2 regions of the Pseudomonas sp. AIG genome follow, and region 2 is predicted to be linked to the other one. Evidence: predicted binding sites of a transcription regulator. Region 2 holds the regulator's gene; the other holds the start of a gene.
What was found. The regulator sigma-54, encoded in region 2, starts transcription at its own class of promoters, with help from an activator protein. The targets are predictions, from matches to a motif close to ANTGGCATNNANNTTGCTNT.

Region 1: ACWR1S_RS18340 (circularly permuted type 2 ATP-grasp protein) is a predicted target of sigma-54. The motif match lies at 2,155-2,174, and genes of this name have one in related genera.

The regions. Positions count from the first base shown of each region.
Region 1 is NZ_CDROCK010000031.1:51,659-55,821, reverse strand. It holds gene ACWR1S_RS18345 (alpha-E domain-containing protein) at 1-700, opposite strand, end outside; gene ACWR1S_RS18340 (circularly permuted type 2 ATP-grasp protein) at 713-2,122, opposite strand; gene ACWR1S_RS18335 (ribonuclease E inhibitor RraB) at 2,612-2,959, opposite strand; gene ACWR1S_RS18330 (hypothetical protein) at 3,169-3,402, opposite strand; gene speE (polyamine aminopropyltransferase) at 3,648-4,163, opposite strand, start outside.
Region 2 is NZ_CDROCK010000073.1:7,860-12,022, forward strand. It holds gene ACWR1S_RS28480 (HPr family phosphocarrier protein) at 1-22, opposite strand, end outside; gene rapZ (RNase adapter RapZ) at 38-895, opposite strand; gene ptsN (PTS IIA-like nitrogen regulatory protein PtsN) at 898-1,362, opposite strand; gene hpf (ribosome hibernation-promoting factor, HPF/YfiA family) at 1,375-1,683, opposite strand; gene ACWR1S_RS28500 (RNA polymerase factor sigma-54) at 1,757-3,250, opposite strand; gene lptB (LPS export ABC transporter ATP-binding protein) at 3,438-4,163, opposite strand; gene lptA (lipopolysaccharide transport periplasmic protein LptA) at 4,163-4,163, opposite strand, start outside.

The DNA of each region.
Region 1 (4,163 bases), on a different contig from region 2:
GCAACTCGGCAACATGCCGGGCGCCCGGCGCATCGCGGTAGATTTCGGTGTAGGCCTCGAAGGAGGACAAGGCGCGCAGCAAAGCACTCCACTGGTAATAGGCGTGGGCCGTGCCGTCGCTGACCGCTTCGGCCTGATCGCCGGCCATTTCGTAGCGCGCATCGAGCAGTCGCAGCGTGTTGTCCGCGCGCTCGATAAACGTGCCGAGGCGAATGAAACGGAATGCATCGTTACGCATGATCGTGCCGTAAGAGGCGCCACGAAACAGGTGCGAACGCTCCTTGATCCATTCGCAGAAGCGGCTCATGCCATAGCGACTGAGGCCTTGTTCGGCGATCCCGCGAATCTCCAGCCACGTCGAGTTGATGTTCTCCCACATGTCCGCCGTGATGCGTCCACGCACCGCATGCGCACTGGCCCGCGCCGCGCCGAGGCAGCTGTAAATGCTCGCCGGGTTGGCCGCATCGAGGGCAAAAAAGTGCAGCAGGCGTTCCGCATGCAGCGCGCCGTGACGCTCCAGGTAATCGTCGAGCGTACCGGTGATCAACAGCGGCATAGCCAGTTCGTGCAGACCGTCACCGCGACCGTCCTGCGGCATCAGCGACAGCGAATAGCTGATGTCGAGCATCCGTGCGAGGTTTTCCGCCCGCTCCAGGTAACGCGACATCCAATACAGATCCGAGGCAGTTCTACTTAACATGGCAAGCTTCCTTCAATCCTCGACCACCCAGGTGTCCTTGGTTCCGCCGCCCTGTGATGAATTCACCACCAGAGAGCCTTCACGCAGCGCCACGCGGGTCAAGCCGCCGGGCACCACGCGGGTTTCGCGACCGGACAAGACAAACGGACGCAAGTCGATGTGGCGTGGCGCGATGCCGTTTTCGACAAAGGTCGGACAGGTCGACAGCGACAGCGTCGGTTGCGCGATGTACGCGTGGGGTTTGGCCTTGATGCGTTCGCGGAAGGCATCGATTTCGGCCTTCGTCGACGCCGGTCCCACCAGCATTCCGTAACCGCCAGAGCCTTGGGTTTCCTTGACCACCAGATCTGGAAGATTGGCCAGCACATGGGAAAGTTCAGACGGGTTGCGGCATTGCCAGGTCGGCACGTTCTTCAGGATCGGTTCTTCGTCGAGGTAGAAACGGATCATGTCGGTGACAAACGGATACACCGATTTGTCGTCCGCCACCCCGGTGCCGATGGCATTGGCCAACACGACGTTGCCCGAGCGATAGGATGACAGCAGCCCCGGCACGCCGAGCATCGAGTCCGGGTTGAACGCCAGCGGATCGAGGAATGCGTCATCGAGGCGGCGGTAAATCACGTCCACCGCTTTCGGTCCGTCGGTGGTGCGCATGAAGACCTTGTCGTCACGCACGAACAGATCCGCACCCTCGACCAGCTCCACGCCCATTTCCCGCGCGAGAAACGCGTGCTCGAAGAACGCACTGTTGAAGCGCCCGGGCGTCAGCACCACCACACTTGGGTCGTCGATCGGGCTGGAGCTTTTCAAGGTGTCGAGCAACAGGTTCGGGTAATGATCGATCGGCGCGATACGCTGGGCGGCGAACAGTTCCGGGAACAGGCGCATCATCATCTTGCGGTCTTCGAGCATGTAGCTCACGCCGCTCGGAGTGCGCAGGTTGTCTTCAAGCACGTAGTAAGTGCCGTCGCCATCGCGCACCAGATCGACGCCGGAAATGTGCGAATAGATATCGCGGTGCAGATCCAGCCCCTGCATCGCCAACTGATATTGCTCGTTGGCCAGCACCTGTTCGGCGGGAATGATCCCGGCCTTGATGATGCGCTGTTCGTGATAGAGGTCGGCGAGGAACATGTTCAGCGCCTTGACCCGCTGGATGCAGCCGCGCTCGACGATCCGCCATTCGCTGGCGGGAATGCTGCGCGGAATGGTATCGAAAGGAATCAGGCGCTCGGTGCCCTGCTCGTCGCCGTAGAGCGTGAAGGTAATGCCGGCGCGATGGAACAGCAGATCGGCCTCACGTCGCCGTTGGGCCAACAGTTCGTCAGGCGTGTCAGCCAGCCATCGGGCGAACTCCCGATAATGCGGGCGAACCTGGCCGCCGGCATCGTACATCTCATCAAAATAGGTGCGGATCATGCCGTACTCCTTGTCACCCGGACCTACAGGCCTTCGCAAGGCCCGTGCCATCGGCATAAACGCTTTGATTTCAATCGGTTGGATATTCGCTTCGCAGCCACCGCACCATTCCTGTGCGGCAAATGCCCCAACCGGATTGCCCCCGCTTCATTGCGACGCACTGCATCGCCTATCACCAGCATAGTCAGAGTTGATTTCACTGCCCGGCATCGGCCGCGGATAATCCGCGCATTCGCTGCAAAACTTCGCCGACTACAACGTCACGAAGCGCCCAGCTCAACTGATTGGGATTGCCTCGGCAGCCCGCCCCGCTGTAACCCTGACCGGTTTCCTCTCCTTATCGGTCTTCCCTTTTAGCCACCTTCTCCGGTGGCTTTTTTTTGCCCCGGATTCTTGTTTCAGGGTTTTGCCACGGCGTTTTTACGGACGCCGGAAACGACAACGGCCGACCCAAAAGGTCAGCCGTTGCTAAACAGTTGATTCAAGAGATCAGTTTAAACGGTGGCGGCTACGCACCTCCTGTTTCACGCCCCAGCCCTCGATGATGCCGCCCAGCGGTTCGACCACGGCGGAAAAGCCCTGCTCGAAATCGCCAATATCGTCATACGTCGCGTACATCACTTTGCTCAATTCCAGCGCCCACGCACCGTCATCACGCACGCTGACCTGGGCATTGATGGATTCACCGCGAAATTTTCCTGCCGCCCTGCGCGCCCGCTCCTCGTCCGGGAAAATGGCGTAGAACTCGATGGGATGGAATCGGGAAAAATCGAAACCGCCTTCTTTCATGCGGCGCAGAACATTGCTGCTGATGTCTTCTTGATAGGCTGTGCTCATGAATCGTCCCCCTCGCATAGATGGATAGACTTTCCGTATTCCCGCCCCGGGCCTTTGGCCAAAGTACGACGGCAACGTGGTTGCACGCGGGAACAAGCATGTAGCTGACAAGACCAGACCTTAGCGATCCGTTCGCTGATCTCGCTTGCAGAGTAGCCCCAAGTCAGAGCTGCTGCCAAGGCCTGGTGTTAAAGGTGACAGGAAGAATGTCAGATGGGAGTGATGCTGCGGATTTCAATGCTGTTCTGGGTTTTCAGGCTTTTCACGCCCGCATCGGCGGTGCGCCCTTCCAGATCGTTCAGGTCCAGTTCGGCGGCGACGGGCAGAAGCCGTGCCTTGATCAATCGAGCGGCCTCATCATCGCTGGGGCATTCCGCGCGCTCGAACACCTCATCGACAATTTCACCATGATCGTCCACGAAAGTGACTTTCCACTTTTGCATCGGTGCCTCCTCGATCAAACCCGCAAATGGGCTTACACCTATCTCGACTGTTTACGCCGAAAGTTGGTTCAAAAGGATTACAGCGGACAAAGATGAAAAAAACGACATTTACTGTAAGGGGAAGCAAATGTGCGAGCCGGCTCCGGGCGGCGTTCCGACGAAGGCGGTGTGTCAGCAACATTTTTGTTGAGTGACGCACCGCTTTCGCGAGCAGGCTCGCTCCCACAGGGTATTGCAGTGTTTTTTTAGTCGTTGCTTGGCTTGTTGATCGCCTGCAGCACGTACTGCGGCAAGGCGAATGCGCCGATGTGGATTTCCGGGTTGTAGTAGCGCGTGACGATGCCGCTGCCGATGAAGCGCTGTTGCAGGGTTTCACGGCTCAGTTTGCGGTACGCCGGGTTGGACGAACCCCAGGCGAAGGTCATCGAACCGCCGATGTAGGTCGGTACGGCCGCCTGATAGAAGTGCCAGTCCGGGAACAGGCTGTTCAGGCGCCCTGCAGTGGTCTTCACTTCGTCGATCTGCATGAACGGCGTGCCGTTCTGGGTCACGAGGATGCCGCCCTCGTTCAGGCAGCGGTGGCAGGCCTGATAAAAGTTCTCCGAGAACAGCACTTCGCCCGGGCCGATCGGGTCGGTGGAGTCGGAGATGATCACGTCGAATTTTTCCGTGGTGGTGGCGACGAAACGCATGCCGTCGTCGATCACCAGGTTCAGACGCGGATCGTCGTAGGCGCCGCTGGAGTGGTTCGGCAGGAACTC
Region 2 (4,163 bases):
TTTCGATTTCCAGAGCAGGCATCGCGGTGTGAATCCTTTAAGTGAGGTCGCGGTGGCGAACCTGGACGTTCTTCAGGGTTTTCTGCAGGGCCTGACCCAGGCGTTCGGTCAGGTAGACGGAGCGGTGATGCCCGCCGGTGCAGCCAATGGCAATGGTGACGTAGGCGCGGTTGCTCGCAGCGAAGCGCGGCAGCCACTTGTGCAGGTAGGTGAAGATGTCCTGAAACATTTCTTCGACCTCCGGCTGCGCCGCGAGGTACTCAGCCACCGGCGCATCGAGACCCGATTGCGCGCGCAGTTCCGGTTTCCAGTACGGATTGGGCAGGCAGCGCACATCGAACACCAGATCCGCATCCACCGGCATGCCGCGCTTGAAGCCGAATGACTCGACCAGAAACGCCGTGCCCGGCTCCGGCTGGTTCAGCAGGCGCAGCTTGATCGAGTCGCGCAGCTGATACAGGTTCAGATTGGTGGTGTTGATCTTCAGGTCCGCGAGGTCGGCAATCGGGCCGAGCAGGGCGGTTTCATCCTGGATCGCCTCGGCCAGCGAGCGGTTGGCATTGCTCAGCGGATGGCGACGGCGGGTTTCGGAAAAACGCTTGAGCAGGGTTTCCTCGTCGGCATCCAGATACAGCACATCGCACTGGATGTGCTTGCTGCGGACATCTTCAAGCAGTTCGGGAAAGCGCGTCAGGTGGCTCGGCAGGTTGCGCGCATCGATGGATACAGCCACCAGCGGCTGCGCCAGTTCCGTGTGAATCAGCGCACGTTCGGCCAGTTCCGGCAGCAAGCCTGCCGGCAGGTTGTCGATGCAGTAGTAACCGTTGTCCTCAAGGACATCCAGTGCGGTACTTTTACCCGAGCCGGAACGGCCACTGACAATGATCAAGCGCATGATTAGTGCCCGTTCTGCTCGTCCAGGACAACCTGATACAAGGCTTCGTTGCTCGCGGCGCTGCGCAGTTTATCGCGCACGTCCTTGCGGTCGAGCATGCTGGCGATCTGACGCAGCAACTCCAGGTGCGCATCGGTGGCGGCTTCCGGGACCAGCAGAACGAACAGCAGGTCAACCGGGGCACCATCGATGGCGTCGAAATCGATTGGCGCTTCTAGATGCATCAGTGCGCTGATGGGCGACTGGCAGCCCTTGAGGCGGCAGTGAGGAATGGCGATGCCGTTGCCAAAACCGGTGGAACCGAGTTTTTCACGGGCAATCAACGCCTCGAAGACATCTTGCATCTCCAGATCCGGCACTTCGCGGGCGATCAGGTTGGCAATTTGTTCGAGGGCTTTCTTTTTACTGCCGCCCGGCACGTTCACGAGGGAACGGCCGGGGGTCAGGATGCTTTCAAGTCGGATCATGGGTTAGGGGTGTTAACGACCGGTCGCGCCCTGGAGGAGGCTCTGGGTCTTTTCCTTATGCTTTTTGAGTTGGCGATCCAGCTTGTCGGTGAGTGAGTCGATCGCAGCATACATATCAGTATCTTCTGCGTTGGCGACCACTTCGCTGCCGGGGATATGCAAGGTGGCTTCGATTTTCTGCTTCAGCTTTTCGACGCACATCGTGACTTGCACGTTGGTGATCTTGTCGAAATGTCGCTCCAGTCGTTGGAGTTTTTCCTCGATGTAGGAACGCAGAGGTTGGGTCACTTCCAGTTGGTGTCCACTGATGTTGACTTGCATACAGCTTCTCCTTCGTTGCCAGTGCATAAAGCGGCAGGCTGGATAGCCTGCCACTGGAACGCTGTAACGTGGCTTACATCAACCGCTTGCGTTCGCTCGAAGGCGCGATCCCGAGGGATTCGCGGTACTTGGCGACGGTGCGGCGAGCCACCTGAATGCCTTGTGCCTCCAGTAAACCAGCGATCTTGCTGTCACTCAACGGCTTTTTCTGATTTTCCGCGGCAACCAGTTTTTTGATGATCGCGCGGATCGCCGTGGACGAGCATTCGCCGCCTTCGGAGGTGCTGACGTGGCTGGAGAAAAAGTATTTCAGTTCATAAATACCGCGCGGGGTATGCATGAATTTTTGCGTGGTCACGCGGGAAATTGTTGATTCGTGCATGCCGACCGCCTCAGCGATGTCGTGCAGGACCAACGGCTTCATGGCTTCGTCGCCGTACTCCAGAAAACCGCGCTGATGCTCGACGATCTGGGTGGCTACTTTCATCAATGTTTCGTTGCGGCTCTGCAGGCTTTTGATAAACCAGCGGGCTTCCTGCAACTGATTGCGCATGAAGGTGTTGTCGGCGCTGGTGTCGGCGCGACGGACGAAACCGGCGTACTGGGCGTTGACGCGCAGGCGTGGCACCGATTCCTGGTTCAACTCGACCAGCCAGCGCTCGTTGTCCTTGCGCACGATAACGTCAGGGACAACGTACTCGGCTTCGGTGGATTCGATTTGCGAACCCGGACGTGGATTAAGGCTCTGCACCAGCTCGATGACCTGGCGCAACTCGTCTTCCTTGAGCTTCATGCGTCGCATCAGCTGGCTGTAGTCGCGGCCGCCCAGCAGGTCGATGTAATCGCTGACCAAACGCTTGGCTTCAGCCAGCCAAGGCGTCTTGGCTGGCAGCTGACGTAATTGCAGCAGCAGGCATTCGCCGAGATTGCGCGCGCCGATACCGGCGGGTTCGAACTGTTGAATGCGGTGCAGGACGGCTTCGATTTCGTCCAGTTCGATGTCCAGTTCCGGGTCGAACGCCTCAAGAATTTCTTCGAGGGTTTCGTCCAGGTAGCCCTGATTGTTGATGCAATCGATCAGGGTCACGGCGATCAGGCGATCGGTGTCGGACATCGGTGCAAGGTTCAGTTGCCACAGCAGGTGGCTTTGCAGGCTCTCGCCGGCGGAGGTGCGGGTGGTGAAATCCCACTCGTCATCGTCGCTGCTCGGCAGGCTGCTGGCGCTGGTCTGGTAGACGTCTTCCCAGGCGGTGTCGACCGGAAGTTCGTTGGGGATGCGTTCGCTCCAGTCACCTTCCTCGAGGTTGTCTACCGTCGGTGCGGTTTCCTGATACGAGGGTTCCTGGATTTCGGTGTTGGGCTTCTGTTCGGCGTTGTCGGCCAAGGGGTCGGAATTGTCGAAGTCGTCGCCTTCTTCCTGGCGTTCGAGCATCGGATTGGATTCCAGCGCCTCCTGGATTTCCTGTTGCAGATCCAGGGTCGACAATTGGAGCAGGCGGATGGCCTGTTGCAGCTGCGGTGTCATCGTCAGCTGCTGGCCCATTCTCAAGACTAGCGATGGTTTCATGGCAGGGGCTTAACACCTTATTCGCCGGCGCTATGCGCCATCCACTACAGGGCGCCGGAGCGCCAAACTTAAGCAAATTATATGCCTGAAACTGAAGTGTTTGCCTAGAGCGCTGTAACAATTAAAGCGTATTAAATCCTGCTTGAATCGATACAGCGCCCGGGCGGCGCACCGGGCACTGTTTCGCTTACAGGCGGAACTCGTGGCCCAGATACACTTCCTTGACCAGATCGTTGGCCAGGATGGTTTCTGCGTCGCCTTCTGCGATCAGTTGACCATCATTGACGATGTAAGCGGTTTCGCAGATGTCCAGGGTCTCGCGGACGTTGTGGTCGGTGATCAGTACACCGATGCCTTTGGCCTTGAGATGATGGATGATCTGCTTGATGTCGCCGACCGAGATCGGGTCGACACCGGCGAACGGTTCGTCGAGCAGGATGAATTTCGGTGCCGTTGCCAGTGCGCGAGCGATTTCCACTCGGCGGCGTTCACCACCGGACAGGCTCATGCCGAGGTTGTCGCGGATGTGGCTGATGTGGAATTCCTGCAGCAGGCTTTCCAGCTCCTTGCGACGGCCGGCCTTGTCGAGTTCCTGACGGGTCTCGAGGATGGCCATGATGTTGTCGGCCACCGACAGTTTACGGAAGATCGACGCTTCTTGCGGCAGATAGCCGATCCCGGCCTTGGCACGACCGTGCATCGGCTGGTGGCTGACGTCCAGATCGTCGATCAGGACGCGGCCCTGATCGGCTTGCACCAAACCTACGATCATGTAGAAGCAGGTGGTTTTACCGGCGCCGTTCGGGCCGAGCAAGCCAACGATCTGGCCGCTGTCGATCGACAGACTGACGTCACGCACGACCTGGCGGCTTTTATAGGCCTTGGCCAGGTGCTGAGCTTTCAGAGTTGCCAT